4 regions of the Mycetocola sp. Y442 genome follow, and region 4 is predicted to be linked to each of the others. Evidence: predicted binding sites of a transcription regulator. Region 4 holds the regulator's gene; each other region holds the start of a gene.

Region 1 (7,571 bases), on a different contig from region 4:
GCGGGTCCGGCGAACGGGTGCGGGAGGCCCGCGATGGCGCATGGCTGAGAGCAGCACGCGCTGACGGGCAACGAGCACGGGCAACCAGTCGGCCGCGGTGCGAACCCCGCTGCCGCCAATAGGGACGACACGGGCGATGATGAGCGCCCGAACGCCCATCCGGAGGGTCTCGGACAGAGCGACGAGCACTCGCTCGCCGCGAACCAGGGCCACAATCGTGACACCGGCGGCGAGCGCGTGACCGAGCCACATGGCCGCGGCGGGCGTCGCGTGGGCGTGGGTCACGGCATCCGTCGACAGCAGAACCATTCCGGGGTGGTGCCCCGCGCTGGACGCTGTGCCCGTTGTCGTTGTGCCCGTCGTGGCTGTGCCCGTCGTCGCTGGCGCGAGCGCGAAGAGGAGGTGGTAGCCCAGCTGGCTGAGCACGACCGAAACCGCGAGACGCCAGTGCGAAAGCGCTCGACCGGCGAGGGTGATGCACACGAATACGGCGAGGACGGATGCCACGGCGAGCGCGAAGATGCCGGGAGCAGCGTCGCCGGAAATCGTGTGGGAGAGCGCGGCGGCGAAGGTGGCCAGTGCGGCCGCGAGAAGGCCGCGGAGCACGCGGGTCCGCCGAGCGCGCATGATCGTCCTTCCCGCGGGAGTGTGGGCTGACTGGCCCTCCCTCCACTGTACGTTGCCCGCCGGGCACGGGGCTCCCGGACCGCGGCGAGCGCCCGGCGGTAGCGGGTCAACTACGCTTTCGTCATGCTCACCGCGGTCATCGGCCTGTTCGGCGCTCTCGTCTATGGCGCGGCCGACTTCCTCGGCGGCCTCGCGTCGAAGCGAATCAGCCCGCTCAGGGTCACAGCGCTCGCGGCGGTGTCCGGTCTTGTCGTTCTCCTCGCCGTCCTGCCTCTCGGCTTCGGGCGCTGGTCGGCGGAAGCCGTGCTGTGGGGAGGGCTGTCCGGCGTGACCGGCGCCATCGCCATCTCGCTGCTCTACGCCTGCCTCGCGATCGGACCGATGTCGATCCTGTCACCGCTCACCGCCGTCGTGTCGGCGATAGTGCCGATGACCTGGGGCCTGGCCACCGGCGACGAGTTCGGCGTCCTCGGATTCTTTGCCCTCGGACTCGCGCTCGTCGCCGTCATCCTGGTCGGTTTCGTTCCCGAAAAGGGCGCGGTGCGACCGAGCATCCGTGGTGTGCTGATGGCGATCGGCTCCGGCGCGATGATCGGCGCGTTCATCATCCTCATCGACCAGACGCCCGAGGATTCCGGGATCGTTCCACTCGTGATGAACCGAGCCGTGAACGCCGCGTTGATGTTCACCGCCGTGTTTCTGGTCTGGCTGCGTACCAGGAACCCCGGTCGCGGTCGGCGCCCCTCCGCACCAGCGCGGACCGGGTGGCGCCAGGGCCTGGGCCTCGCCATCGCGTGTGGCATCGTCGACGCGCTCGCCAATACGCTGCTGCTCATCGGCATCCGGATCGGTGATCTCTCGGTGATGAGCGTGCTCACGGCGATGTACCCCGCAGGCACCATCCTTCTTGCCTCCGTGGTGCTCAGGGAACGGATCGCCCCCGTGCAGTGGCTCGGACTCGTGCTCGCGCTCGTCGCAGCAGGAATGCTCGCTCTCGCCTGACCGGGACCGTGGCCGTTCGGCTCGGCCGCGCCGTGACCGGGCGCGCCGTGACCGGACCCGACAGGACCGGATGAGGGAATCCGCTCGCGCCTCGACGACGACAGGAATAGGTTGGAATGAACCCTTCCGTCGTTCGTGAGAAAGCAGGAACCTGTGGCTGATGATGCCGACCAGACCACCAGCGTCACGAGGAACGACGACGAGTCGAGGTATGAGATCCGGGTCGATGGCTCGCTGGCCGGATTCGTCGCATTCCGCCAGAACCCCGGCCGACTGGCCTTCACTCACACACTCATACAGCCAGAGTTCGAGGGGATGGGCCTTGGCTCCACCCTCGTGCGGAGCGCCCTTGAGGACGCCTCCACTCGCGGCGAGACGATCGTCCCCTTCTGCCCGTTCGTTCAGTCCTGGCTGAAGCGTCATCCCGAGTTCGAGGGCACCGTCGACTGGGAACCAGTCCAGCAATGACGCGACTCGACCAGCCGGTGAGCGAGTCGCTCAGCTCGCGCCCCGGTGCGACGGGGCAGACGACGCGCCGGCTCGAGTCTCGCGAGGTCCCGCTCGGAGGCATCCGTGGGATCGTCGTGCACCGGTCGCTCCCCCAGCGCGCGCTGCCCATGGTCGGCGCGTGGTGCTTCCTCGACAGGTTCGACGACGAAGAGGTCGGGATGAAGGTGCTGCCGCACCCGCACACCGGACTGCAGACGGTGACCTGGCCCGTCGAAGGCAGCATCCGACACCGTGACAGCGTCGGCAGCGATGTCGCCGTCGAGCCGGGCGAACTCAACATCATGACGAGCGGGTACGGCATCTCCCACTCCGAGTTCTCGCTCGGCCCCGTCGGCAGCCCGCTTCGGGGCCTCCAGTTGTGGGTGGCGCTCCCCCGCGACGTCGCCGACATCGATCCGTTCTTCGAGCGCCATACCGAGCTTCCGGTTTACCGCGCGGACGGCCTCACCGCGAGCGTCCTCGTTGGCAGGCTCGGCGACGTCGTCTCTGAAGCGACCGTATTCACACCACTGGTCGGGGCGGATGCCGTGATCGACGCTGGTGCGCGCGTCACGCTCCCGCTCGAAGGGCACTACGAGTACGCGGTTATGGTGCTCTCGGGCACTCTCGAGGTGGCCGGAGAATCGCTCACGCGCGGGCCGCTCCTCTACCTCGGCACGGAGCGTGAATCGCTCGACATCGCCAGCCCGGACGGATGCCGGTTCGTCCTGCTCGGAGGCCTGCCATTCGCGGAGGAACTCATCATGTGGTGGAACTTCGTGGCACGGAGCCACGAGGAGATCGTGAGCGCGCGGGACGCGTGGGAATCGCGCAGCATCCGTTTTGGTTCGGTTGAGGGCCACGGTGGTGAGCGGATCCCGGCACCGCCGTTGCCCGGGGTGCGATTGACGCCGCGTCGCCGACAATCCTGAGCGCGACTCCCAGACGACACGCACTAAACTTAGGGTTACCTCACCCCTGAACCAGCTCACCCGAAACCGAGATCGACATGCGAAACGCGAGCACCCGCCTCCTGCTCACCTGCGCAGCCATCGGCGTCGCCGGTGGCCTGGTTTTTGTGGTCAGCGGCTATCTCAACGGGCTTATGTCTGCGACTATCCCGGTTCTCTACGGTTCGCTTGTCGGCGTGTACTTCCTCCCCGGCGTTGTCGCACAGTCGCTCCTTCGACGCGGCGGAGTCGCGCTGCTCACCGGTCTCTTCGCCGGGCTCATTGCCGCGGCCTTCAGCCCCCAGTGGTTCCTTCGCTACCTCGGCGCCGGCCTTGCGATCGGGCTGCTGCAGGAGCTGCCATTCCTCGTCAGCCGCTACCGGTACTGGCGGGCCTGGGTCTTCTACCTCGCTGCGGCGATCGCCGGGATCATCTTCGGCGCCGGGGTCTATCTGGCCATCGGCGCCGAACAGTTCAGCGCGGGCCTCAGTGTCGTGTACTTCGGCCTGTTCGCCGTGAGCCCGATTATCTTCACCTGGCTCGGGCGGGTCATCGCCAGCCGAATCGACAAGACCGGGGTGGCGCGGGGGCTGCAGCGTGAGGTCGACCGCAGGCCACACGTCCCGGATTCGGCCAACGCACCAGTGGCCTCCGCGTGACCAGCTGAATGCCGGATCACACCGCCGCGCTGCGGCTCGACGATGTGCGGATCCGCTATGACGGGAGCGCAGACCACACCCCGAACGGTGTGAGCTTCGACGTTCGCACGGGAGAAGTCGTCCTGCTCCTCGGCCCGTCGGGTTGCGGCAAGTCGACACTCGCCCTGTCACTCAACGGCCTCGTCCCGCACGCGGTCGCCGCTACGCTCTCAGGGACCGTCACGGTGCACGGCATCCGAACGGCGGATGCCACGGTGTCGCGGTTGTCGCAGGACGTCGCGATGGTCTTCCAGGACCCCGATTCGCAGCTCGTCACCGGCACGGTGTTCGACGAGGTCTGCTTTGGGCCGGAAAACCTCCTTCTCCCCGTCGCCGAGGTGCTCGAGCGAGCCGAACGCGCACTGAATGCCGTCGGGCTGTGGGAGAGGCGTCTCGACAACCCCGACCTGTTGTCGGGCGGCGGCAAGCAACGACTCGCCATCGCCTGCGCCCTCGCGATGGACACCGGGGTACTCGTACTCGACGAGCCGACCGCCAACCTGGACCCGACCGGAATTGCCGATGTCTACGCGGTTCTCCGCGATATCGCTGCGGCGGGGACCCACGCGGTTGTCCTCATCGAGCACAACCTCGACGCGGCCATGGACCTCGTCGACCGGGTCATCGTCCTCGACGGCACCGGGAAAATCGCGTTCCAGGGCGACCCGAGAACCGTGCTCGCCGGGGCCGCGGACCAGGTCGCGAAACTCGGGGTCTGGCTGCCCGTCGCCACCCTCGCCGCGTTGCGGTTGAGGAGCGCCGGAGTGGTACTCGATCCACTCCCGCTCACACCGGCCGAGCTGACGGCCGCGCTCAACGGCATCCGTTCTCTTCCCCCTCTCGCGGAACGCACGCCTGAGCCGGCCGTCGTTCCGAGGGACGCGGCCGTGAGCGTTCGCGGTCTCACCGTGACCCGCGGCCGCACCCCGATCATCCGTGACGTGTCGCTCGAGATCGGCCGGGGTGATTTCGTCACGGTGATCGGCGCCAACGGAGCGGGCAAGACCACGCTCGTGCAGGCTCTTGCCGGAGTCGTTCCGCCGCCGAAAGGGCGGGTTCGCGTCGGCGATCTTGATCCGGCGACGAGTGATGCGCGGATGCTGGCGGACCACGTCGGGTTCGTCTTCCAGAACCCCGAGCACCAGTTCATCGAGAACACGGTGTTTGACGAACTCGCCCACGGGCTGCGGGTGCGCCGCGGACGTTCGGGCGGCGGGCTGAACGCGGATGAGATCGAGGCGCGAGTCACAGCGATGCTCGAGCGGTTCGGTCTGGAAAAGCACCGCGACGCCCACCCGTTCCTTCTCTCCGGCGGGCAGAAGCGCAGGCTCTCGGTCGGCACGGCGCTCATCACCGGCGCCCCGGTTCTCGTCCTCGACGAGCCGACGTTTGGCCAGGATCGCCAGCGGGCGAACGAGTTGCTCACCCTGCTTCGGGACCTGCACCGCTCGGGGACGACGGTGATCACCGTGACCCACGACCTCCAGCTGGTTGCGGAGTATGCGAGCCACGTGGCTGTGATGCACGACGGGCGGCTGCTGGCGTTCGGGCCGGCCGCTGAGATCCTGGGTGACGGCGAACTGCTCTCGAGGGCCGGGCTCATTCTTCCCCCACTCGCGCGGGCGATGCGGGGCGTGACGCGGCATCCGTCGTGGATGCCACTCTCGCGGGTCGCTGACCTGCCGGGCAGCCTCCCGTGACGGCGGCGCTCGACCCGTACTCCGTACGGCGAGGGGTGACGGGTCGTCACTTTCTGCACAGGCTCAACCCGCTGGCGAAGATCGCGGGGCCATTGCCGTTCATGGTCTACCTGCTGTTCGTGCGCGACATTGCGACTCCGCTCGTCTTTATCCTGCTTGCGCTTCTGCTCATCACCGTCGGGGCAAAACTCAGTGCCCGGCTCGCGGTTGCGCTCTGGCTCGGCCTGCCGGCGATTGTCGCGGTGCTGTCGCTCAGTTTTGGGCTGTGGACGGATGCCGCACGCGTCGACGACACGCCGCTCCTGTTCCAGCTCGGCGAGTACCGCTTCTATCTCGGGGCCTGGCTGATCGGGCTGGCCACGGCACTCCGACTCGGGGCGCTGCTGTCACTCGCGCTGATCGCCGGGCTCACGATGACCGGTCCCGACCTGGTTCGGGCGCTGGTCCAGCAGCTGCACGTGCCCTATCGCATCGGCTACACGGCACTCGCCGCCTATCGGTTCGTGCCCCGGTTCCGGCTGGAACTCGAGCAGATCAGACGGGCGCACCGCGTTCGGGGAGTGTCAGGCGGCAGGGGGCCGCTCGCCGGCATCCGTCGTGGTCTCGGCTACATCGTGCCGCTGCTCGTCGGGGCCATCCGTCACGCTGAACGGGTTGCCCTCGCCATGGACGCGCGGGCATTCGGTGCGCACGAGTCGCGGACGGAGCGGTACCTCGTGCCGTTCCGGGCCCGGGACTGGGCGTTCGTCGTGCTGTTCTGGGCGGTTGGCGCGGGCCTCCTTGTCGTGGCCGCGGCTCTGCTCTAGCGCACCTCTGCACCGAGCGCTGCACGTCCATGCTCACGCTGCAGAAGCTTCTGTAGCGCGGGCATGGATCTGCAGCGGTCGGCGCACATAGAACGCGCTCGCGCACTTTCACTCCACAGATAGCCCGCTATTCTCGAATCCATGTTCTAATGGAGTGCATGAGGTGGGATGGTCAGCAGCTCGGCACCGAGGAGCCCTCGGCGCTCCCGGGCCTCGCCAAGCTCAACAACCTCGTGCGCAGCGTGCAGACGCCTGAGTTCGCCGGAGTGACGTTCCACGAGGTGCTCGCGAAGTCAGCACTGAACAAGATCCCGCGGCAGTCGCAGATGCCGTTCGGCTGGACCATCAACCCCTACCGTGGCTGCAGTCATGCGTGCGTCTATTGCCTCGACCCCGACACCCTCATTCTGATGGGTGACGGCCGGCAGAAGCCGTTGCGGCTCGTGCAGGTCGGGGACGAGGTCATGGGAACCGAGACTCGCGGTTCCTACCGCCACTACGTGAAGACTCCGGTTCTCGCGGCCTGGGGCACTGTGAAGCGACCGTTCCGCATCACCCTCGCCGACGGAACCGAACTCATCGCCAGCGGCGACCACCGTTTCCTCACGGAGCGCGGCTGGAAGTACGTGCAGCGGGCGACCGACGGCAGTCAGCGGCCTACCCTTGCTGTTGAAGAGTCGCTTCTCGGCTTTGGGCTGAGCCTCCCCGCGCAGGACAGAGCATCATCGATCGTGGGCAACGTCGTCGAGGGAAGTGACCGCCTTCAGATCGTCTCCATCGAGGATCTCGGCTCTGAGATCAACATGATCGACATCACAACGGGAACCGGTGACTTCGTCGCGAACGGGGTCATCAGCCACAACTGCTTCGCCCGCCCCACCCACAGCTACCTCGACTTCAACGCCGGCGACGACTTCGACAACCAGGTCGTCGTGAAGATCAACGTCGCAGACGTGCTCGCGAAGGAGGTCGCCAAGCCGAGCTGGGGCAAGTACCCCGTCGCGCTCGGCACCAACACCGACCCGTACCAGCGCGCAGAGGGCAAGTACTCGCTCATGCCGGGCATCATCACCGCTCTGGCGAACTCCGGCACACCACTGTCGATCCTCACCAAGGGCACGCTGCTCCGCCGCGATATCCCGCTGCTCGCCGAGGTCGCCCAGACCGTGCCCGTCGACCTCGCGATGTCGATCGCTATCTACGACGACGAGCTGCAGAAGTCGATCGAGCCGGGCACTCCGTCGGCAAAGGCGCGACTCGCCACCGTCACCGCGGTACGCAACGCAGGGCTCGACTGCA
Region 2 (7,571 bases), 860 kb from region 4:
CCTCAAGGTGCTTCGCGAAGCAGGTCTCGTCGCCGTGCGTGAGGAAGGCCAGCACCGTTACTACCGGTTGGAGAGCGCCCCGCTCGAGACCGTCGAAGACTGGTTGATCCCCTTCCTCAGCGTCGACTTCGACGTCGCCGGTGCGATCGAGGTTGCCCTGACAGATCAGGCAAAGCAAATGGCGGATGCCATCGGGCACGCGGTCGCCGACACCACTCATCGCGTAACGAGTGCCGTTCAGGCAGTGAGCAAGAAACTGGGAAAGTAGGGACCCTCGACACCACTGATGGGTGGCGCTACAGTCAGAGAAGATCAGCCTGTTCCGCTTCGACGACACCCATCAGACCGAGAATCCCGCACCAGGAGACACCATGGCAAGTGGTTTGGAAGACGTACGTTTTCTTACGGTTGCCGAGGTCGCCGACATGATGCGGGTGTCTCGGATGACCGTGTATCGCATGGTTCACGCCGGAGAACTCCCGGCCATCCGGTTCGGCCGGTCGTTCCGTGTGCCCGAGTCAGCGGTCGAGCAGGTTGTCGGCTCGCACGTCGCATCCCAGGTCGCGGATAGCGCCTGAGTCAGCGTGGGATCTTGAGCCTTCGGGATCGGGTAGACTGTCCCGAGGGCATTTTTTCTGCCGGCCGTGGCATCCGCGGCCATAGCCGATCTTTGTGAGGTAAGTAGTGGGTTCTGTAATCAAGAAGCGCCGCAAGCGTATGGCAAAGAAGAAGCACCGCAAGCTGCTTCGCAAGACTCGTCACCAGCGTCGCAACAAGAAGTAGCGAAACGCACCAGTTAAGCGCCGGGCCTTCGGGACTGGCGCTTTTTGGCGCGCCCGGGGGGGGCCGGCGCTTTCTTACGCCGCCATCGTTTTCTCGTAACGGCGGCGAAGGGCTGCCCGCTCCACGAACGTCCAGGTCGTCGTGACAGCGAGGTAGAGCGTTGCGGCAAGCGGAACGATCGCCGCAAAGATCAGCGTGATGAATGGCATCCAGCTCAGAATCCCCGTGAGGTTCTGCATGCCGGGCGGAAGCTCGTCGCTGACCGGAGGGGCGTTGCGCTGGGCTGCGCGGCGACTCAGCCAGGCGACGACCGCAATGATGGCGAGGAGTGCGACATAGACGAGCACTCCCGGCCACACGGCACCGCCGCCGAGGAAGCCGATCAGTGAGCTGCCGAGTTGGACACCGAAGACGTCCTCGGTGAGCAGATCATTCGAGTGTCCGTTGATGCTCTGCAGAATGAACAGGCCGTAGACGGTTGAAATGACGGGTGCCTGCAGAAGTGTGGGAAAGCATCCGGCCAGCGGTGACGCCTTTTCGGCCTGGTACAGCTCCATGGTCTTTTGTTGCAGAAGTTCGGGTTTCTTCTTGTAACGCTGCTGCAGTTCTTTGAGCTTCGGGGCGAGGCGTCGGCGGGTGAACTCGGCGCGCACCTGGGAGCGGCCGACCGGGATCAGAAGCGTGCGCACGAGCAGAGTGATGGCCACGATCGCTGCAGCGGTGCTCAGCTCTCCGGCGATCGGTGCGAGCAGGGTGGCGAGAGCGGTGACGAGTGAATAGGCAAAGTCGAGCACGATCGCGATGGGCGCGAACGAATAGATGTCCACAGGGGGAGTCCTTACGGTCAGAGGAAGAGGTGGCGACTGAAGGTCGCGGGTTCTCTTCGTTACCGAAGGGCTACGCGACCGCCTCTGACAGCCCTGGGGCTCGCGGCTGGGGGCGTCCGGCCGTGTTGGGGTGGCTCGGCGCGGGAATGCGGGTGAGTGACTCGCGGTGTTCGCGCGCGCGGGACCCGACCATGAGTCGCAGCGCGATGATGATGACGGCGAGATAGCGGGCACCAAGAAGAGCGGATGCCGCGAGGACCGCAACACCGGCAACGAGCACGGCGGATGGTTCTGCGGCCTGCGCTACAGCGAGCACGAGGAACGACATGGTGAGCACCATGATCAGTTGCTCGTAGCGGGATCTCATCGGTTCCTCGGTTAGCGGTTGGATTCGAGGGTATCGGATGCCGCGGCCCGCGTCAGCCTGGCGGGGCTGTGGGCCGGGCACCGCGGGCGTCAGCGGAGGCAGAGGTGCCGACCACGTCCCGGGGCGTCACCCGAGCCCCGGGAGGAAAAACCGGGCCCCCAGCCCTCTACTGCGCTTCGCCCCCACGATTCTCCTCCCGAAACACCGGGAAGCAGCGGCGGAGGCAGCGGAGGTAGCGGGGTGCTAGTCGAGCGGAGCGCGCCAACCGAGCCCCGGAGGCGTCACCCGAGCGGAGCGCGCTAACCGAGCTCCCGGAGGCGTCACCCGAGCGGAGCGCGCTAACCGAACTCCCGGAGGCGTCAGCCGAGCCCCGGGAGGAAACACCGGCCACCCGGCCCCGTATTGCGTTTCGCCCCTCCGATTCTCCTCCCGGAACACGGCCAAGATTCTCCTCCCGAAACCGCCACTACCCCTGATCCCCGAGTGCGAGAACGGTGCCGGACGCCGCGGCCATCGCCTTGAGTTCGGCCAACATCGCTGTCAGTGGTTGGGTGTGTAGTTAAGTCATGAACATCCCGGTCAGCTGTTTGATCCGCACCCATGCAGGGTCGCGTTTGAACGCCCGGGATGGTGCCGGTGGAAGGCCCCCAGTGTGGCAGTTTCAATGTCAGTGGTTGGGTGTGTACTGAAGTCATGAACATCCCGGTCAGCAGCCCGATCCGAACCCGTTCCGGTGCGGCGGACTTCGCTGTGGCCGGGCGTCATGTCCTCAGCTCGGCTCGTGGGGGTGTGCGGGTGTCATGAGTCTCGCGGTGAGCGACTTTCCGCCGGCATCGGTGCCGGAGGGGGAGAGTGCGCTCACCGGGCTCTTGCAGCATCTGGGGCAGGTGGTTGATGTTCTCGACCTGGATCATCTGGACCGGTTGACCGGGGAGCAACTGTTGACGCAGCTGGGGCAGGTTGCTGGCGTGGTGCGTGCTGGGGAGGCGGTTCTCGCGGCGTTGAGTGCTGAGGTCGCGGACCGGTCTGACCCGGCGCGCGGCAATGAAGGTTTGGCGGTGAAGCATAACTACCAGCGTCCGTCGCATCTGATCGAGGTGATCACCGGGGTGTCGTCTGCTGCCGCGTCACGGTTGATCCGGGTCGGGCATCGGACCTGCCGGAGGCTCACGGATGCTGGGTTCCCGTTGCCGCCGTTGTTTCCGGTGGTCGGGGAGGCGTTCCGGCAGGGTTTGATCGGGGTGGAAACCGCCGAAGCGATCACCCGGGAACTCTCACTCGCCGCACCACGTGCCGAGGTGGAACACCTCGCTATTGCCGAGCGCACCCTGGTCAGTGAGGCGGTTGGTGCGGGGTGGCGCGACGGCTTGCCTATGTCGGCCGATCTGGTGGGTATTCAGGCTCGGCAGTGGCGGGACCGGTTGGACGAAGACGGGATTGAACCCCTTTCCGACAAAGCATTCCAGAAACGCGACTTCTGGATCGCCCGTACCGCGAAGGACGGGTTGGTGAAGTTCGGTGGGCAGGTCACCGTCGATGTCGGAGCGAAACTCCACGCCCTGCTGGATGCGGTGCTGAGCCCGAAAACCGCGGACCGATACGAGACAACCGACCCCGCCGAGGCATCGGACGGCGAGGCAGGTGATCGGGCGCCGGACGAACCGATCCGGGCCCGGCGGACCGCCGGGCAGCAACGCGCTGACGTGTTCGCCGCGATGATCGACGCCCTCGCCCGCTCCGCCGACGCACCCAGTGTTACCGGCGCAGCACCGACCGTCGTCGTGACGGTCAGCGCGGACGTCATCGACTCCAAGAGCGGCACCGGACAGATCGTGGGAGTGAACGCCCCGGTGGCGGCGTCAACAATCACCCAGATTCTCTGCGATGCGAGCATCATCCCGGTATTCATCGACCCCGACGGCACCGTCGTCGCCCTCGGCAACGACCAACGCGGGTTCAATCGAACCCAACGAATGGGCATGATCGCCCGCGACGGACCAACCTGCGCGATGCCGGACTGTCAGATCCCTGCCACCGGCTGCGAAGCCCACCACATCATCCCGCACGCAGAAGGTGGGCCCACCCATATCGACAACGGTGCACTGTTCTGTTGGTTCCACCACCGGATGGTCGACACCGGAGTGTTCACCGTCACGATGGTGAACGGCAAACCCAAGGTCACCATCGCCGAATGGATCCGCCGGAAACCCTACTTCCGGTAACGGGCGCTGACCGGCGCTGACCCGCATGACCGGTGCAGACCGGCGCTGACCCGCGTGACCGGTGCGGAGGGTGCTGACGGCGTTGACCCGCGTGACCAGTGCGGAGGGCGCTGACCATCGTCGGCGCATGCTGACCAGCCCGGCTCCGCCATCCGCGTGGGCATCCCATCGTCCGCGTGGGCGCCCCACCATCGCCGTGCGCGTACTCTTGATCCCATGAGTGAATCGCGCAACACCCCAGGCCAGAAGAACGACACCGGCTGGGATGTGGGCGTACGAAAGACCGTGGACACCACACCTCAGAGCCTCTGGGATTACCTCTTCGGTGAGGGACTTCCGCTCTGGCTCGGCGAGATTGACTCCCTTCCGACCAAGAAGGGCGTCCGTTACCAGACCACCGACGGCGTTCGGGGCACGATTCGTGCCTTCACCGCCGGCAAACAGGTCCGCCTCACCTGGCAGCCCCAGGACTGGCCGCACGACACCACGCTGCAGCTCACTGTGTCCAAGTCCGGCCCGGGCGCTATCGTCGAGTTCCACCACGAGGACCTCGCCGACCGTGACGAACGACGGATGATGCTGGGTCACTGGCACAACGTCACCGACTCCCTCGTCGACCACTTCGCCTAGCCGATTAGGCTGGAACCGTGGCAACGGCATCCCTCACCCTGATCTCGAAACCGGGCTGTCATCTCTGCGATGACGCTCGCACGGTCGTCACCAGCGTGATGACAGAACTCGAGTCTCGCCAGGACGCACCCCGGCTGACGCTCGATGAGGTATCGATCCTCGACGATGCCGAATTGCACGAACGCTACGTCGAAGAGATTCCCGTTCTCCTCATCAACGGACGGGTCCACAACTACTGGCGCATCGACCCCAAACGCCTCACAACAGCACTTTTGGAGCTCACATGATCCGCCACATCGTCTGCTGGAAACTCGCCGCAACGGATGCCGCCACCAAGGCGGAACACGCCGCCCGCATCGCCGCGGAGATGGGCGAATTGCCCGCCCTCATTCCCGAGATCCTCTCGCTTCAGGTGGGCGAGAACGTCCTGTACCCCGAGGTCAACTGGGATGTTGTGCTGATTGCCGACTTCGCGGATGCCGCTGCGCTCGAACGTTATTCGGCGCACCCCGAACACCAGAGGGTGGGTAAGTTCATCGGCGAGGTCCGGTCGGACCGCATCGCCGTCGACTTCGAGGTCTAGACCCGGCCAGACCCGACACCGCTAAGCGCGAGCGAGCGCCTTCGCTTTGAGGGTCTCGAACTCGGTTTGCGAGATCGCCCCCGAATCGAGCAGCGCCTTTGCGGTGGCTATCTCGTCACTCGGCGTCGCCTTTCCGGCAGTTTCGCGAATGTAAGCATCCGTCGCTGCCTTCGCGGTGTTTGCTCGCTCCGCCGACCGCTCTGCCATGCCTTTGCCGCGCGCGATCAGGTAGACGAGCGCGGTGAGGAACGGCAGGAAGACCAGGAAGATGAGCCATGCGGCCTTAAGCCAGCCGTTGAGGCTACGGTCCTGAAAGATGTCCGCGATGATCGAGAACAGGGCAAACAGGTAGGCGATAAACGCGAACGCCCAGAAGAAGACCCACAAGAGGTCCCAGATGTTTCGAACGAATTCCACAGCGGATCCTTCCTGCGGGCGAGCTCATGTGACTCGCGTGGCCGGATCATATCGCCGTGGAACGGCGAAAAGACAGGGCCCCCGGGAAGCTGCCTGCGCGTGACGCGGCGTTCCCGGGGGCCCTCGGATTCAGCGTCCTACGGCAGCAGGCGCGTCGGTCCGCGGAACAGGTACGTGACCTCGCGGATCGACGTCTCGTGCAGCATGAGCATCAGTACACGGGCGAGGCCCATGCCGAATCCACCGTGCGGCGGAACGCCGTAACGGAAGAAGTCGAGGTAGAACTCCAGCTCCTCCGGGTCGAGGCCCTTCTCCTTGGCCTGCTCGATGAGCACGTCGACGCGGTGTTCACGCTGGGCGCCCGTGGAGATCTCGACGCCGTTGAAGATGAGGTCGTAGCTCTTCGTGATCGACCCATCGCCCTCGTGACGCATGTGGTAGAACGGCCGGATGCTTGACGCATAGTCGGTGAGGAATACGAACTCGTGGCCGAACTTCTCCGCGACGTGGGCCGCGATCTGACGCTCACCCTCGGGGTCCATGTCGTCATCGGCGCGGGGCACTTCGTATCCACGGTCGGCGACGATCTGCTTGGCCTCGGCCAGCGGGATGCGGGGGAACGGGGTGGCAGGAACGGTGACCTCGAGGTCGAACAGCGCCTTGATCTCTTCGCCGTGCTTCTCCTTGACCGCGCTGAAACCGGCGACGATGAGGTCCTCGTGCAGCTTCATGACGTCTTCGTGCGAATCGATCCAGCTCACCTCGGAGTCGATCGACGTGAACTCAGTGGCGTGACGTGAGGTGAACGACGGGTCGGCGCGGAACGCGGGTCCGACCTCGAAGACCTTGCCGAAGCCGGCAGGCTGAGCCATCTGCTTGAAGAACTGGGGGCTCTGCGCGAGGTAGGCCTTGGTGTCGAAGTAATCGACCTCGAAGAGCTCGGCGCGCGACTCGCTGGCGGATGCCATTAGCTTCGGTGTGTGGATCTCGATGAAGTCGTTCTCGATCCAGTACGTACGCAGCGCGTGCTCGAACGTCGTCTGGATACGGAAGATGAGGTTCTGCTTCGGGTTGCGCAGGTCGAGGAAGCGCCAGTCCATGCGCTTGTCGAGGCTCGAGTCGGCGGCGATGGGTGTCTCGGGCAGGGCCTCGGAGACAACGGTCAGCGTCTCGAGCTTGATCTCGAGTCCGCCGAGCTTGACGCGCTCGTCGTGCTTCAGTGTTCCGGTCACGGTGATGAAGGAGCCGTGGGCCAGGGCCGAGATTGACTCGGTGATGGCCAGCTTCGATGCCGACGCCTCATCCTCGGGGTTCAGCTCGCGCACCGCGGGGTTCACCAGCTGTGCGGCACCAGACTCATCGCGCAAGACGATGAACTGCACCTTCTTCTGGTCACGGACGGTCTCGACCCATCCGGAGACGGAGACGGGACCTTCGGGAAGGTCGGCCAGGTTCTTGATCAATACGCGTGTGGTCACGAGGGTCAATCTTACCCGCGCGCCGCTGCGGTTCTCCTGACGGCGTCGACCCGCGGTCCTCGGCGTTTCCGCTCCCGCTGGCGAGGGCGAGTCACTCTCGGTGTTTTCCGAGTTCTACCGAACGTAGACTGGGACGTGTGGTAGCCAGCCAGATCCACCTCGTCCGTCACGGCGAGGTGCACAATCCGACACGAGTCCTCTATGGTCGACTCCCTGGTTTCCGACTCTCCGAACGGGGAGAACTCATGGCTGCCGCCGCAGCAG
Region 3 (7,571 bases), on a different contig from region 4:
CGGCTGTCGTGCGTGCGGCATCCGACCAGCTACCGAGGGTGATGAGAAGGTTTGAGTCGCCCTCGCCGGTTCGGTGAGCGATGACTGTCGTACTTACTTTGTCGCCCGGGACCATCACCCAGTCGCTGAACAGTGTGCCGACCGGGCTGCCGTCGATGCGGGTGAGGTGAAGCGCGCGGTCGTCACCTTCAGCGTGTGCGACTGTGGGAGCAGCAGCGAGACCGAGGATGCTGACCGTTGCGATCGCGATGAGGGCTGCGGCGATGCGGGCGAAGCAGTGGCGGGTCAGAAGATGTCTGGTCATTTGACGAACACCTCGACTGCGAGATTCTGAGGAGGGAGAGTGCCCCACCACTCGAGAACGACGTACTGGACGGCGTTTCCAGTGGTGTCACGGAGGACCCGCTGGGGGTCGCCCGCCGCAACCGTCGGCAGGGTGGTCGGGGTTGCGAGCGGGGCAGCACTCGGTGTGGTCACCGGAGTGATGCGGAAGTTCTGGTATCTCGTAACCAACGTGTCACGCGGACAGGACGTGCCGTCAACGTCCACCGTCTTCCAGCCCCACCACGGGAATTCCAGAACATCGCACTGCGCCTGCTGCTTGGTCGTAGTGGGCCAGGTTCCACCCGGTGCGTAGTACTTTTCGCCGAGGTAGGTGACCGAGTTTCCCGAGATCGCGTTGAGTGAGCCCAGGGAATCGTCCATCGAGAAGGCCTCGGTGCCGACAACACCGTTTCCACGCGCGACTGTGCACTCCTCGACGTCTCCCCGCGAGGGAACAACACACACGGGATCTGCTGCGGCGCGTGCGCCGTTCTTGGTACGAGCTTCGTCGAGAAGCCACGAATAGCGCATTGTGGTCGGATTCGGGTTTCCCCGTGTGGCTCCCGTAGCTCCGCGATGCAGGTCGCGAAGCTCCGGTCCAACGCCTGTGGCGTTGGCGGCGGGGTTCAACCGTGCCGATGCAAAGGATCCGAGGACCGGGGCCTTACCGCTCTTCCAGTTCAGCCCTTCGCCGTTGGGGTAGTTGCCGCGCCAGGCTGTGGCCTTGACGTTGAGCCCGTTCATCGAGGTCTGCCCACAGCCCCACAATCGCACACCGAGCTGATCGGCCACAGCGCCAGTAGCCGGCGGACCCGCGACGACGTTACCGGCGATCGGCTCCACAGGCTGGAAACTGCCGTCGTTGGCAACGGGAATGACCGCGATATGCGTGGTGCTGGTGGCTGACAGGGCGAACGAATCAAATGTCGTCGCGTCGTTCAGGCTGTACACGTTCTTGTACTGGGATGCTCCCGGCACAGCACACCAGTCACCCGCGGTGGTCGTGGCTGAGGTGGCAGCTTTGTTGCTCGTGAGGTTGGCACCGGTGGTCGCTGCGGGCAGTCCCACGGCCAGAAGGCCAACGATGACGGCGAGAGCAGCGGCAGTTCTGGACCTGGTGCTCTTGGTGGGCTTGCTGTTTGGGTGACGAGTCATGGAGTTGCTGTTCCGTGTCATGGTTGCCTCGCCACCTGAGTGAGCGTGGCATTGACGGTGAAGGCCGGAATGCCGGTGAGGCGAATTCCCTTCAGGTTCCACGCTGCGGCGTCACACGACGCACCTGAGCAGGGAATCGAGAGCGTCATGGCGAAGGTGCAGGTGGCGCCTTTTGCGAGCGATGTGGTGGTTCTGATGTTCGCCTGGACCGTCTCACCAACCGTGGTGACGGCATCCGCTTGACAACCGGCACTTGGGACTATCGAGTACTGAAGTCCATTAGCTTCGAGGGCCTTGAGGGTGTTGTTTTTCGTCGCCGAGATCGTTCCACTGAGCGCGGCCGGGGTGGCCGACGTGGCCGAGTTGGTGACGGTGAAGGTGATTTTCTGACCACGGACGCCTGGGACGATTCCGCCAGTGCCCCGCGGCGACAAATTGGCCGGCTGGGCCGAGATCGCGACAGTTTCCCAGCTGGAGGAAAGCACATCAACGGTGAGGCTTCCACCCGTTGCATCGGCGATGACACTGGACGTGGAGTCGTTGAGCGACGCTGTTGTCACCGGTCCACCGATGAGGGCTGCCGCCGCCACCAACGCAAGTGCCGCTCCGATGAGCGGCCTCTTGTGATTTCGGCGTTCGGCCGTTGTGTGGATTACCACGTGATCTAACCCGCAACCTGCGTCAGGGAGTATGTGGCTGACAGCTTGACCTGTCCGCCCATGGTGTCGTTGTATTGACCGGGGGTTCCCCACGGGAAAGCGATCTCGACGACGACGGGGAGTACCTTCTTGCCGTTGACGACCTTGGCCTGCTGGTCGAGCGTCGTGGGGGTCAGGGTGACCGACTGTCCGCCGGTCGGTTCTGCAACCAGTGGAAGCTTGCTGGTGGCTGCGCCGACACCAGTAACCGTCTTGGTGAGGGCATTCTTCAGAAGGACGTCGGCGGGCTTTGCTGTTGAGACAGCCTCCACGTTCGGGACGAGCGTGAACGTGGCCTTCATGTTGTCGCCGACGAGTGCCACGGGAACATTCACCGTGGCGATTAGGACGTCGCCGGGAACGATCGATCCGCCGGCGTACTTGACCGGGGTACCGATGTTGGTCTTGCCGTCGGTGCGCTGCACGATCTTGGCGTCGATGTCGCCGAGACCGATGGTACCGAGGTCGAGCTGACCCGACTGGATTTCATGGGCGACGCTGGTTTCGCTGTCAGACCAGAAAGCGAGGGTGTTGGCGCCACCGAGAAGGAGGGTGGAACCGAGGACCGCAGCGATGGAAGCTCCGATGAGAGTGCGAGTCGACTTCTTCATGGGGTTCCTTTCGTGCGGTGGTGAAGTGAGTGGGGGTGCTGGTCGAGCGGGTCGAGCGGGTGTTCAGTGCGGATATATGGGCCCTGCCATGTCGTGAACACGACAGGGCCCGTGGGATCAGCTTCGGGGCTGATCCCGCCTCCGCTGCAGGTGAAGCTACTTACTTAGCCGGTGTGGCCGGGGCGGCAGCGGTTGCCGCCTGCTGCACGAGCTCGTAGTCGACGGTGAAGTCGAGTGTCTGCAGCTGTGCGACCTGCCCGGCGGTGAGGGAGTCGAAGGTGACCGTGATGGTCACGGGAACCGTACCGTCCATCGCGCCGATGATCCTGGTTGAGCCTGCCTCGTCGTCGCCGACCTGAGTGACCTCAGCGTCGAGTGCGGCGAGGAGCTCAGCGACGGAAGCCGCGCTGGTGCCCGCCTGAGCAACGAGTTCGGGGTCGGAGACCGTGAGAACCGCTTCGATGTTCTGGCCGGTGAGGGTAACCGGTACCTCCATCACCGTGGTGAGGACGTCACCGGGAACGATTGAACCCGTGAGAGGAGCGGCGGCGCGGGTTCCGTTGGTGACTGTCCACGCCTGGCTGTCAGCGGTGATCGCGCCGAGGTCGAGCGAGCCAGAGGAGATGGTCTGCTTGGCGCTGGTCGCGCTGTCGTTCCAGTAAGCCAGGGTGCCAGCTCCACCGAGGAGGAGGACCGCACCGACTGTTGCGGCGACTGCGGCTGTCGTTGTCTTCTTCATATTGAACTTCTTCATGGTGTGCTTCTTTCTCTGGGCCTGGCAGCGGAGGAGCTACCGGAGTCTGTGGGTGTTTTCCGCTTTCGCTTCCAACAAGATCGATATTTCCCGTCCTCGATCAAGAACAACCCAGCCGGATCCGCAAGGTTCCGACAGTTCTTCGACAAACACACAAGGTTTGCGCAAGATTTGCCACATACCGCGGATGAGAGCGTGATCACGCCATCTTTCGGATTGCTTGAGGAAGGGGTTCCATCTCGCTTCAAGTCGAACAAATCAGGTGCGACCGTCGCCGATCAGACTTCCTCCGAGAAGCTGAGGGACGGGCCCGGCCAGCTCGTCTGGATCGAACACACTTTCGTTTTTATTAGACCTACTCTTACCTTTGAGTCGAAGTGATGTCAGTGGTGTGGTGTTGACTTGTGGTATGGAAAACAACGACAGAGCCGTCGATCCTCCGGGCGACGAGAATCACGATCCACCCGATAGCGGTGCGGATGCCGCTTCGCGCGGGCCGCAGTCCGAGCAGAGACTCGCGCCTGGCTCAGAGCCGAAGTCGGAGCCTGAGCCCAATGGGGAGTCCGAGTCTCGGCCCGATCCCGACGCCCTTGTGCCAGTTCCTGATCCCGACGCGGAACCGGAGTCGGAACCCGATCCCGACGCGGAACCGGAGTCGGGGTCTACCAGCCCAGAGCGCAATACCGTCGCTGCGCCCGAGCCCGAGCGACAATTCGGACCCGAGTCCGACCCAGCGCCCGATGCGGATGCCGGTGCGGGCGTAGAGCCCGATGTCGATTCCGATTCGGAATCTCAGCCCGAGGCTGAGCCTGAGCCGACGTTGGTTGCGCGGATTGCTGACACGTGCACGGCGCTGGTTGAGGCGGTAGGGCAGGTGGAGCGGTTGGAGGCCCGTCAGGCGGCGTGGAAGGCGGAGTTCATCGACCGGGCCAGGACCCTCGCGCTGAGCGCAGAGGAGGGCGTTCTCGACACCGCCCGGCCAGCGACGCAGACCGTGGCGCAACGCGCAGCGGAGCGCCGGGATCTGGCGTTGCGGTCGTTCACGGCTGAACTGGCGTGTGTTTTGCGCGTGTCTGAACGCACGGCGACCGCGTTGATCGATGACAGCGAAGCGTTGATGCACCGGCTGCCGGCCACTCTCACGGCGTTGCGGGAGGGAGACATCAGTTACCGGCATGCCCAGCAGTTGGTCGACCAGACCAGCACCCTCACCGCCGAGGAAGCGACGGAGCTCGAAGAGAAGGCGTTGCCGTTCGCCCGGACGATGACGGTGGCGAGGTTTCGGCAGAAGACGAGGATGTTGCGGGAACGGTTGTGCCCGGAATCCGCGGTCGCCCGGTGTCGGAAGTCGGTAACCGATCGGCGGGTAGAACTGATCCCGGCACCGGACGGAATGGCCTGGCTGAACCTGTTCACCACCGCACCGGCCGCGGAAACGATCTTCGACACCATCCGTGCCCAGTCGATGAAACTGCAATCACCGCTCGAACCACGCACCCTGTCCCAGTTGGACGCCGATGTGGTGTTCGCGGCGATGATGGAGGCGTTCACCGGTGAGTTCACCCTGCCCGACCCCACCGGCACCCGGCTCTTCGGCACCGGCCTCGGCACCCGCAATCCCTACACCGACCCGCACTCCGATGCTCCCAACGGCAACGGCAACGGCAGCAGCTCCGGCACCAGCACGGGTAGGGACACGGACACGGGAATCGGAAACACGGCCGTCGACGACGACGCCTCACGCAGGCACACCGACACCGGTGATCGGCGCAGGCCAAGCCGGTCAGGGCCGGGACGCGACCCCGCGACCGCGTTCCGGAAGATCGTGCCCACGGTGATGGTCACCGTCCCGGTACTCACCCTCCTCGGTAAAAGTGTGGAACCGGGCAACCTCGACGGATACGGGCCCATCGACCCGGACACCGCACGGGAACTCGCCTCCCAGGCACCGGAGTTCAGCCGGATCCTGACCCATCCCGAAACCGGAGTCGCCCTGTCCCTCGGCCACACCAAATACACCCCATCGAAAGCGATGCGACGGTTCCTCCGGTACCGCGACGGGTACTGCCGGTTCCCCGGCTGCACCCGCAAAGCGGTGTCCAGCGATATCGACCACACCGACCCATACGAGACCGGCGGAAACACCGACTTCGACAACCTCGCCAGCCTCTGCCCCAAGCACCACAAACTGAAACACGAAACCGGGTGGAACGTCGAGCAACTCGGTGACGGGATCCTGAAATGGACCTCACCCCACGGACGGGAATACCTCACCCACCCCGAGAACCCAGTGCGCAACCCGATCCCACCGGCGAAAGCGGCACCACCAAAGCCTTCGAATCCCGGCCCCGGAAGCGCTCCGGACGACACGGATGCCCCGTCAACCCAGGCACAGGAGGAAGACACCCGACTGAACAACGTCTACACCCGACTCCTCGACGCCCAGAAAGAGAAACGTGAGAGGGAGAGAAACGACACGGAGAACCGCGACGAGGCACCAGACGACGAGTCAGCAGACCCCAACGAACCACCATTCTGAGCCACACAGGGGCCTCGGGCACACACGGGTCGCGCACACCTAAAGTTCGGGCACACGGGTCACGCACACCTGAGGGTCGGGCACACCTAAGGGGTCGCGCACACCGACCGCACACGCTGAGGGGACGACCGTGCGGGGGCTGGCGTGACTGACGCCCAAACCGTGATCTATGACGGGCACGCGAACACGGCGACCGGCGTAGCATCCGTTTCAACAGTTCTCATGAAGGGATGGATCGCAATGAAGCGTTCCGTTGCACTCATCATCAGCGCACTGATGGGTGCCGTTTTTCTCAGCGCAGGCAGCATCGCCGCGACGGCAGCTCCGTACTGCGGCATTACCTGGGGGTCACTCCCCGACAGCCAAAGTCTCTCAGCACCCGATGCACCGATCACAAACGCTCGGCCGGGTGAGCACCCGTGCTTTGACCGGTTCGTCGTCGACGTCCGAGGAGACATCCTCGGGTTCGATGTCCGCTACGTATCGCAGGTCGTCCAGGATGGGTCGGGTACACCCGTTCCCCTCCGTGGAGCCGCTGATCTTCAGGTCATCGCCCTCGCGCCCGACTACGACATCAACAACAACATGGCCGTGACATACAACCCCGCAAACGACAGTGAGGCGCTCAACGTCACCGGGTACGAGACATTCCGCCAGGTCGCGTTCGCCGGTAGCTTCGAAGGGCAAAGCACCTTCGGGCTCGGGGTTCGTGCACGATTGCCATTCCGCACGTTCATCCTGGACGGCCCGGGAGGTGGAAGCCGTCTCGTCGTCGACGTCGCGCACCGGTGGTGACACCTGACACCTGACACCTGACACCTGACACCTGACACCTGACACCTGACACCTCGACCGCATCCTGAGTGACGGCGGCGCGACAATCCCCGATCTCGCGTCGCCGATGCCGCGGAAGAGCTAGCGCGACTGACCGCCGATGCCGTCTGCCCGATCGCCACGCTCGCCACGCTCGCGCCTGAGGCTCCGACGGGTGGGAAGCTCGCTGAGGGTGTCGGCCCCCCGCTCGGACGCGGGCACCGTGGCGGGCTTGGGGGACTCGGCGGACTCGGCGGACTCGGCGGACTCGGACGGCTCGAGGAGTTCGGTGGGCTCGGGGAACTCGGACGGCTCGAGGAGTTCGGTGGGCTCGGGGAACTCGGAGGGCTTGACAGGCTCGCCGGGCTTGGCGGACTCGGGGAGCTCGGACAAGGTGGGGCGCTCGGCGATAGCGATGGGGGCAAGCTTCTCGACGGTTGAAGTGTCCATTGCGGCTGAAATGTCCGTCGTGGCTAAATCATCAGTCGAGACTGAAGCGCTTGTCGCGGCTGAATCATTCATCGCGCGTGCATCGTCAGCGGATCGTTCGTGAGCGGATGGAACGTCCGTCGCGGCCGATCCGGTCATCGCGGCTGAAGCGTTCATCGCGCGTGCATCGTCAGCGGATCGTTCGTGAGCGGATGGAACGTCCGTCGCGGCCGATCCGGTCATCGCGG
Region 4 (7,571 bases):
AGTGCCCGCAGCACGCGGTACCCCTTGCTGATCGTCTCTTTGGTGAACTCGAAATCGTCGCCCATGCTCTCCTGCAGCCAGCGGTGCAGGCTGTCTGAGCCGAGGTTGCGCTGCACGACGAGCCAGGCGTCTGAACCCGGTTCCAGGCGAGGGAGCCAGCGCTCGAGCATGGCGTGAAGCTCGTTCTTGCCGACGCGGATGGGCGGGTTCGACCAGATGGTCTGGAACAGGACGTCGTCGGGAACCTGATCGGGCTGCACTGCAGTGATATTGGTGAGCCCGAGCTTCTCAGCGTTCATCCGCAGCAGATCGAGCGCGCGCTCGTTGACATCCACCGCCCAAACGTGAGCGCCTGGCGCCTCTAGGGCGAGTGTCAGGGAGATCGGTCCCCAGCCGCAGCCCAGGTCGAGAAGGTTGCCGCTCTGGGGCGGAGTCGGGGCGTTCGCTAAGAGCACCTGCGTCCCCGGGTCGATCCGGTCCGGGCTGAAAATCCCGTTCGAGGTGGTGAGTTCGTAGTCCTGGCCTGAGAGCCGAACGGAAACCGTGCGGAGCTTGAGTTCGGTTCCGGGTACGCCCGTAAAATAATGATCGCTGGCCATAGGGGAACGTTACCGCAAAGCAACTAGGCTTAACTGATGAGCAAGTCCACCGAATCAACCCCAGAGAACACCGAAACACCCATCGACGACGATGCAGTATCGCGGGTGTTGCGCAACGCTGAGTCCCGCGCGGGCGGCTATTCGCTCTTCGGTTCGAGTCAGGCCGATGCCCTGCAGGACAGGTCCACGACCGGTGAGTCCGGGCACGATGGATTCGACGGCGAGCAGCAGGACCGGGAAGACCGCCAGGCGCTCCGCCGCGTTGCCAACCTGTCTACCGAGCTCGAGGACGTCACCGAGGTCGAGTACCGGCAGCTGCGCATCGAGAACGTCGTTCTCATCGGCGTGTACCCGCAGGGCGCGCAGGAGGATGCAGAGAACTCGATCCGCGAGCTCGCTGCCCTCGCTGAAACCGCAGGCGCCGTCGTCCTCGACGGCATGCTGCAGCGCCGCCCGAATCCCGACCCCAGCACCTACCTCGGCAAGGGAAAGGCCGAGGAACTGCGCGGCATCGTCGCAGCGCTCGGCGCAGACACCGTGATCGCCGACACCGAACTCGCGCCAAGCCAGCGGCGTGCGCTAGAGGACGTCGTGAAGGTCAAGGTCATCGACCGTACCGCCGTCATCCTCGACATCTTCAGCCAGCACGCCAAGAGCCGCGAGGGCAAGGCCCAGGTCGAGCTCGCCCAGCTTGAGTACCTCCTGCCGCGACTCCGCGGTTGGGGTGACTCGATGTCCCGCCAGGCCGGTGGCCAGGTGGGCGGCGCCGGCGCCGGAATGGGTTCACGTGGTCCTGGTGAAACCAAGATCGAACTCGACCGACGCCGCATCCACACCCGGATGGCGAAGCTGCGCAAGCAGATCAAGGGCTTCGGGCCGGCCCGCGAGGCCAAGCGGGCCAACCGCAACCGCTTCGAGGTGCCGAGCGTCGCTATTGCCGGGTACACCAACGCCGGCAAGTCGAGTCTGCTCAACCGGATCACGAAGGCCGGCGTGCTGGTCGAGAACGCACTCTTTGCAACGCTCGACGCGACGGTTCGGAAGACCCAGACCGAGGACGGCCGGCTCTACACGCTCTCCGACACCGTCGGATTCGTCCGAAACCTGCCGCACCAGCTCGTCGAGGCGTTCCGCTCCACCCTGGAAGAGGTGGCGGAGTCGGATGTCATCGTGCACGTGGTCGACGCATCGCATCCGGACCCTGCATCCCAGATCAGCACTGTCCGCGACGTGATCGGTGATGTCGGCGCCCGCGATATTCCAGAGATCGTGGTCTTCAACAAGAGCGATCTCGTCAGCGAGGACGACCGGCTCGTGCTCCGCGGACTGGAACCCAAGGCGATCTTCGCTTCGGCGCGCACCGGTGAGGGGATCGACGAGATCCTGGCCCGTATCGCGGAGCTGCTGCCGAGTCCGACAGTCCCGCTTCACCTGCTCGTCCCGTACGACCGGGGAGACATCATTTCGATGCTCCACCGCCGCGGAAAGGTCGAGAAGCTGGACTACGAGGAAGACGGCACCGAGGTGCGCGCACTCGCGTCGGAGGAACTCGCCGCACAGGTGTCCGAGTTCGCGATCGCCGAGTAAACGCGAAGCGGCGACGTCACACGTCTGGTCTGTTAACGAACGGATGCCCCGGGTCTGTACCCGGGGCATCCGATCGTTAAGCGGGCGTCAGGCGCCCCACCGTGAGTGGCTACACCGCGCGGAGGACCGCAACGATCTTGCCGAGCACGTCGGCTTCGTCGCCGAGGATCGGTTCGAAGTTCGTATTGCGGGGGAGCAGCCAGGTGTGGCCATCGCGCTGGCGGAACACCTTGACCGTGGCTTCACCATCGAGCATGGCAGCGACGATGTCGCCGTTCTCGGCCGTCGGCTGCTGACGGACGACGACCCAGTCGCCGTCGCAGATCGCTGCGTCGATCATCGACTCACCCGAGACCTTGAGCATGAACAGCTCGCCCTTGCCCACGAGCTGACGGGGCAGGGGGAAGACCTCTTCGACCTGCTGGTCAGCGGTAATCGGCACCCCGGCAGCGATGCGTCCGACCAGGGGCACCATCGCGGCGTCGCCGACCGGTGTTGAGCTTTCGAAGTCGGCAACGTTCGAGGGGGAGGGCAGGTCGATCAGGATCTCGAGTGCACGGGGCCGATTGGGGTCCCTGCGCAGGTAACCGCTCAACTCGAGCTGGTTGAGCTGGTGCGTCACGCTTGAGAGTGACGCGAGTCCGACCGCGTCGCCGATTTCGCGCATGCTCGGCGGGTAGCCGCGGCTCTGCACGGAGCGCTGGATCACGTCGAGGATCGCCAGCTGCTTCTCGCTCAGGCTCTTGCGGCGGCGCGTGGTCGGCTTCTCTGCCGGCACGCGCTTGGCCTTCCGTGCCTTTGGAGCGGCAGATGAAACAGCGGCATCCGGCTCGTTCTCAGCCGTGATATTCGCGTTGTCGAGCGTCATGTCACTCCCGTCTGGCGGGCAGCCCCGGCCAATGTCAGTGGTCACTGGTTGAGTCTCAACCATCAATCGAAACTCTATCCGTCCCGAGGGGCCCCAGCAAAGATTTGTTCGAGTGTGTCGGGCAAATTCTGCAAAAAAGTCCGAAGAAGGACTTGAATGTTCGAACAATCGAATATAGATTCGGAATACAGGTTCGTATTCGGCCCTCCCGGCCGAGGGCCGGATACGAATTCTTCGAATCGCCACACAACAGTTCACAGCACGAACCGGAGGCGCACCATGAGCACCGCAGTCATCACCCCCATTCACTCTCTCTCACGTCCAGCCGCACGGCGCCCCGAGGCGCCGCGCCCGTCGAACCCGCGTACACAGGCCGCCGGAGGCGACTCCTCAGCGATGATCGCACGCCCCACCGGGCGCATCCGACTCACCCGGCGCGGTCGCATTGTCCTGACTTCGCTCGCCGCTGCTCCGTTCATCGCTCTCGCGGCCTGGCTCGGACTCAACGCCGGCGCCGCAGCGGCGTCGTCGTCCCCGAGCTCGGCCTCGTTCGAGTACGTCACTGTCGAACACGGTGACTCCCTGTGGTCCCTCGCGGGCACGCTGGCTCCCGATGCCGACCCTCGTGATGTGATCGCCGACGTGATGGCCCTCAACCAGCTCGAAACGTCCACGGTCGTTCCCGGGCAGAACATCGCCATTCCCGAGCGATACACGGCTCCGTAACGCACACCGAAGCGCAAGGCGCGGCGGGTAAACTTCCGGGGTGAGTTCCCTCGATGCCCTGCCCATCCGCGATGATCTTCGTGGCAAGTCCCCGTACGGCGCACCCCAGAAGGTCGTGCCCGTCGCCCTGAACGTCAACGAGAACACGCATCCGATTCCCGAAGACGTGGCCCACGATATCGTGACCGCCCTCGCCCGCGCTGTGCTCGGCGTGAACCGATACCCCGACCGCGAGTTCACCGAACTACGGATCAGCCTCGCCGGTTACCTCGGGCACGGTCTCAGTGCCGATCACATCTGGGCCGCGAACGGCTCGAACGAGGTTCTGCAGCAGGTTCTCCAGGCTTTCGGCGGACCTGGCCGCTCGGTGCTCGGGTTCAGCCCGACCTATTCCATGTACCCGCTGCTGGCCGCAGGCACCGGAACCCAGTGGATTGCCGCCGAGCGTGACGCCGACTACGAGATCTCGCCCGAGACCGCCAGCGCCGCCGTTCGCCGCGAACGCCCCGACGTCGTGATTCTCTGTTCTCCGAACAACCCCACCGGGACCCCGCTTGGGCTCGACACCATCGAGGCCGTCTATGACGCGACCGATGGCATCGTGGTCGTGGACGAGGCGTACTTCGAGTTCGCCCCAGAGGGGACTCCAAGCGCGCTGTCCCTTCTCGACGGGCGCGACCGGTTGCTCGTGTCACGAACCATGAGCAAAGCCTTCGCATTTGCCGGCGCACGGGTGGGCTACCTCGCTGCGGCGCCGGCGGTAACGGACGCGCTTCGCCTGGTGCGCCTTCCGTACCACCTCTCCGCACTCACGCAAGCCGCGGCGATTGCTGCCCTTGCACACAGCGGCGAAATGCTCGCCATGGTCGATGACATCAAGAACCAGCGCGACCGCATCAGCGCTGGCCTCGCCGACCTGGGCTACCGCCCGTACCGGAGCCACAGCAACTTCGTGCTGTTCGGAGGCGTTGACGATCCGGCAGCACTGTTCGAGTCACTGCTCGAGCGCGGAGTGCTCATCCGGGATATCGGCCTCGCCAATCAGATGCGGGTTTCGGCGGGTACCGAGGCAGAGACGACCGCGTTCCTCGAAGCCATTGCGGCGGTAAGCTCGAAGTCATGAGCCAGCCGCAGCGCACCGCCCGGATCCAGCGCGAGACGAGCGAATCGAGCATCGACCTCACGCTCAACCTCGATGGGACCGGTGTCAGTGATATTCACACCACCGTGCCCTTTTACGATCACCTCCTGACGGCGTTCGCCAAGCACGCACTGGTCGACCTCACGGTGAGGGCCACCGGCGACATCGAGATCGATGTGCACCACACGGTGGAAGACATTGGCATCGCACTCGGGCAGGCCATCAAGCAGGCGCTCGGCACCAAGGAGGGCATTTCGCGCTTTGGCGACGCTCTCGTTCCCCTCGACGAGGCACTCGTCCAGGCCGTCGTCGACATTTCCGGTCGGCCGTACCTCGTGCACTCCGGCGAGCCCGCGGGGTTCGAGTTCCACCTCATCGGTGGTCACTTCACCGGGTCGATGGTGAGGCACGTGTTCGAAGCCATTGCGTTCAACGCCGCACTCACCGTTCACGTCACCGTGCTCGGCGGGCGCGACCCACACCACATCGCCGAGGCCGAGTTCAAGGCATTCGCGCGGGCGTTCCGGCAGGCGAAGGCTCTCGATCCTCTCGTGACCGGCATCCCATCGACGAAGGGCGCACTGTGACGGGATCGTCACGGCCAAGCGTTGTTGTTCTCGACTACGGGAGCGGCAACGTCCACTCCGCGGTCAAGGCACTTGAAGCGGCGGGCGCCGACGTCGAGCTGACCGGTGACCGACGCAAGGCACTCGAGGCCGACGGTCTTCTCGTGCCCGGTGTTGGAGCGTTCAGCGCGGTCATGGAACAGCTCTCCACCTCGCGCGGGGGTGAAGTGATCGATCGCCGGCTGGCCGGTGGTCGCAAGGTCATGGGCATCTGTGTCGGGATGCAGATTCTGTTCGAGCGCGGTGTTGAACGCGGCGTCGACACAGAGGGCCTCGGAGAGTGGCCGGGCGTCGTGACGGAACTCGACGCGCCCGTTCTCCCGCACATCGGCTGGAACACGGTCGACGCGCCCGAAGACTCCGTCCTCTTCCGCGGCATCCGCGACGAACGCTTCTATTTCGTGCACTCGTACGCCGCGCAGGACTGGAAGCTCGAGGTGATGCCGCCGTTCCACGAGCCGGCACTGACGTGGGCCGAACACGGAACCCGGTTCCTCGCCGCCGTCGAAAACGGACCGCTGAGCGCGACGCAGTTCCACCCGGAGAAGTCCGGCGATGCCGGCATCCGCTTGCTGGCCAACTGGGTCGGCTCTCTCACATCGGACTGACCCTCCGCATTCTTTCGAATGGCACGCTCGTGCCGCACCACACAACCAAGGACAATTCATGAGTGAGTTCAACACGACCCCGAAGCTTGTGCTGCTTCCGGCTGTCGACGTCGCCGGCGGCAAAGCCGTCCGTCTGACCCAGGGCGAGGCGGGCACGGAGACCAGCTACGGCGATCCGGTCGACGCCGCCGCTGACTGGGCGCGCCAGGGCGCCGAGTGGATCCACCTGGTGGACCTCGATGCCGCATTCGGCCGCGGGAACAACGCGGGTGTGATCCGCAAGGTGATCAAGCAGGTCCGCGGTGTGAACGTCGAACTCTCCGGTGGCATCCGCGACGACGCGTCACTCAAGGCAGCTCTCGCGACCGGCGCCAAGCGAATCAACCTCGGTACAGCGGCGCTGGAGAACCCGGAGTGGGCCGCGAACGTCATCGGCCAGTACGGCGAAGCCGTCGCGGTCGGCCTCGATGTCCGCGGAACCACACTCGCGGCACGCGGCTGGACCCGTGAGGGCGGCGACCTGTGGACGGTCATCGACCGGCTCGAGCGGGCCGGCTGCGCCCGCTATGTCGTCACCGACGTGACGAAGGATGGCACCCTTCAGGGGCCCAACGTCGACCTGCTTCGCCAGGTGATGGAGCGGACCAACCGACCGGTCATCGCGTCCGGTGGAGTGTCGAGCCTCGACGACCTCGTCGCCCTGCGCGAACTCGTGCCGCTCGGGCTCGAGGGTGCGATCGTCGGCAAGGCGCTCTACGCGGGTGCATTCACCCTGGCTGAGGCGCTGGATGTCGCATCCGACTAATCCCGCAGACTCGGCCGGGCAGCCCTGGGAGGGCCGCCAGTTCGGCGAGAACGCTTTTGCCGGCGACGATGGGTCTGCGCCACCTCAGCTGATCGACGCGCTCACGCGATTCGCGGATGGGCGAGCGGGGGAGGATGCCGTCGTCGACGCGTTCCGCTCGTCGCGGCTGCTCATCCCACTCGTGACCCACGCCGGCGACGTCGGAGTGAACGCGCATGGCCAGAAAGTCGATAAGACCCAGGAGTTGTCCATCGTGACCGTCGCCGGTCCCGACGGCCGTAACGTGCTGCCGGTCTTCTCGTCGGTGGCCGCCATGCAGTCCTGGAACACGATCGCGCGACCGGTGCCGGCCGACGGCATCCGCGTTGCTCTCGCAGCGGCGAGTGAGAACACAGACCTCGTCGTGCTCGACCCGACGAACGACACCGAGTTCGCCATTCGGCGGCCGGCGTTGTGGGCCATCGCCCAGTCGCTCCCGTGGCAGCCCGCGTACGCGAACCCGGATGTGCTCGACGCGTTTCTTACGAGCGCGCGCTCCGAGCTGGCGGTGCTCGACGTCAGGCTGGAGTCGGGTGACGCGCGGGCGCGGCTGGCCGGCCCTGAACTCATCG

Evidence for each region. The regulator LexA, encoded in region 4, represses DNA repair genes until DNA is damaged. The targets are predictions, from matches to a motif close to TCGAACANNTGTTCGA.
Region 1: the regulator LexA is predicted to act here: its motif matches at 6,406-6,421, upstream of AC1X6S_RS11940 (Rv2578c family radical SAM protein).
Region 2: the regulator LexA is predicted to act here: its motif matches at 2,553-2,568, upstream of AC1X6S_RS07430 (HNH endonuclease signature motif containing protein).
Region 3: the regulator LexA is predicted to act here: its motif matches at 3,871-3,886, upstream of AC1X6S_RS12245 (HNH endonuclease signature motif containing protein).

What each region holds. Positions count from the first base shown of each region.
Region 1 covers NZ_JBXHBV010000003.1:72,626-80,196, forward strand. The annotation lists gene AC1X6S_RS11905 (hypothetical protein) at 1-627, opposite strand, end outside; gene AC1X6S_RS11910 (EamA family transporter) at 751-1,629, shown strand; gene AC1X6S_RS11915 (GNAT family N-acetyltransferase) at 1,783-2,097, shown strand; gene AC1X6S_RS11920 (pirin family protein) at 2,094-3,050, shown strand; gene AC1X6S_RS11925 (ECF transporter S component) at 3,128-3,727, shown strand; gene AC1X6S_RS11930 (ABC transporter ATP-binding protein) at 3,736-5,466, shown strand; gene AC1X6S_RS11935 (energy-coupling factor transporter transmembrane component T family protein) at 5,463-6,272, shown strand; gene AC1X6S_RS11940 (Rv2578c family radical SAM protein) at 6,431-7,571, shown strand, end outside.
Region 2 covers NZ_JBXHBV010000002.1:145,269-152,839, forward strand. The annotation lists gene AC1X6S_RS07405 (ArsR/SmtB family transcription factor) at 1-268, shown strand, start outside; gene AC1X6S_RS07410 (helix-turn-helix domain-containing protein) at 372-578, shown strand; gene AC1X6S_RS07415 (30S ribosomal protein bS22) at 685-783, shown strand; gene AC1X6S_RS07420 (YidC/Oxa1 family membrane protein insertase) at 858-1,610, opposite strand; gene AC1X6S_RS07425 (DUF6412 domain-containing protein) at 1,681-1,977, opposite strand; gene AC1X6S_RS07430 (HNH endonuclease signature motif containing protein) at 2,790-4,199, shown strand; gene AC1X6S_RS07435 (SRPBCC domain-containing protein) at 4,416-4,829, shown strand; gene AC1X6S_RS07440 (glutaredoxin family protein) at 4,847-5,116, shown strand; gene AC1X6S_RS07445 (Dabb family protein) at 5,113-5,412, shown strand; gene AC1X6S_RS07450 (SHOCT domain-containing protein) at 5,434-5,829, opposite strand; gene aspS (aspartate--tRNA(Asn) ligase) at 5,967-7,292, opposite strand; gene AC1X6S_RS07460 (histidine phosphatase family protein) at 7,445-7,571, shown strand, end outside.
Region 3 covers NZ_JBXHBV010000003.1:138,244-145,814, forward strand. The annotation lists gene AC1X6S_RS12220 (LPXTG cell wall anchor domain-containing protein) at 1-304, opposite strand, end outside; gene AC1X6S_RS12225 (hypothetical protein) at 301-1,479, opposite strand; gene AC1X6S_RS12230 (hypothetical protein) at 1,497-2,138, opposite strand; gene AC1X6S_RS12235 (alternate-type signal peptide domain-containing protein) at 2,144-2,788, opposite strand; gene AC1X6S_RS12240 (alternate-type signal peptide domain-containing protein) at 2,949-3,542, opposite strand; gene AC1X6S_RS12245 (HNH endonuclease signature motif containing protein) at 3,952-6,081, shown strand; gene AC1X6S_RS12250 (AMIN-like domain-containing (lipo)protein) at 6,322-6,876, shown strand; gene AC1X6S_RS12255 (signal peptidase I) at 6,997-7,571, opposite strand, start outside.
Region 4 covers NZ_JBXHBV010000002.1:1,005,389-1,012,959, forward strand. The annotation lists gene AC1X6S_RS11260 (class I SAM-dependent methyltransferase) at 1-599, opposite strand, end outside; gene hflX (GTPase HflX) at 636-2,186, shown strand; gene lexA (transcriptional repressor LexA) at 2,296-3,099, opposite strand; gene AC1X6S_RS11275 (LysM peptidoglycan-binding domain-containing protein) at 3,334-3,780, shown strand; gene AC1X6S_RS11280 (histidinol-phosphate transaminase) at 3,821-4,903, shown strand; gene hisB (imidazoleglycerol-phosphate dehydratase HisB) at 4,900-5,508, shown strand; gene hisH (imidazole glycerol phosphate synthase subunit HisH) at 5,505-6,155, shown strand; gene priA (bifunctional 1-(5-phosphoribosyl)-5-((5-phosphoribosylamino)methylideneamino)imidazole-4-carboxamide isomerase/phosphoribosylanthranilate isomerase PriA) at 6,214-6,960, shown strand; gene AC1X6S_RS11300 (SseB family protein) at 6,944-7,571, shown strand, end outside.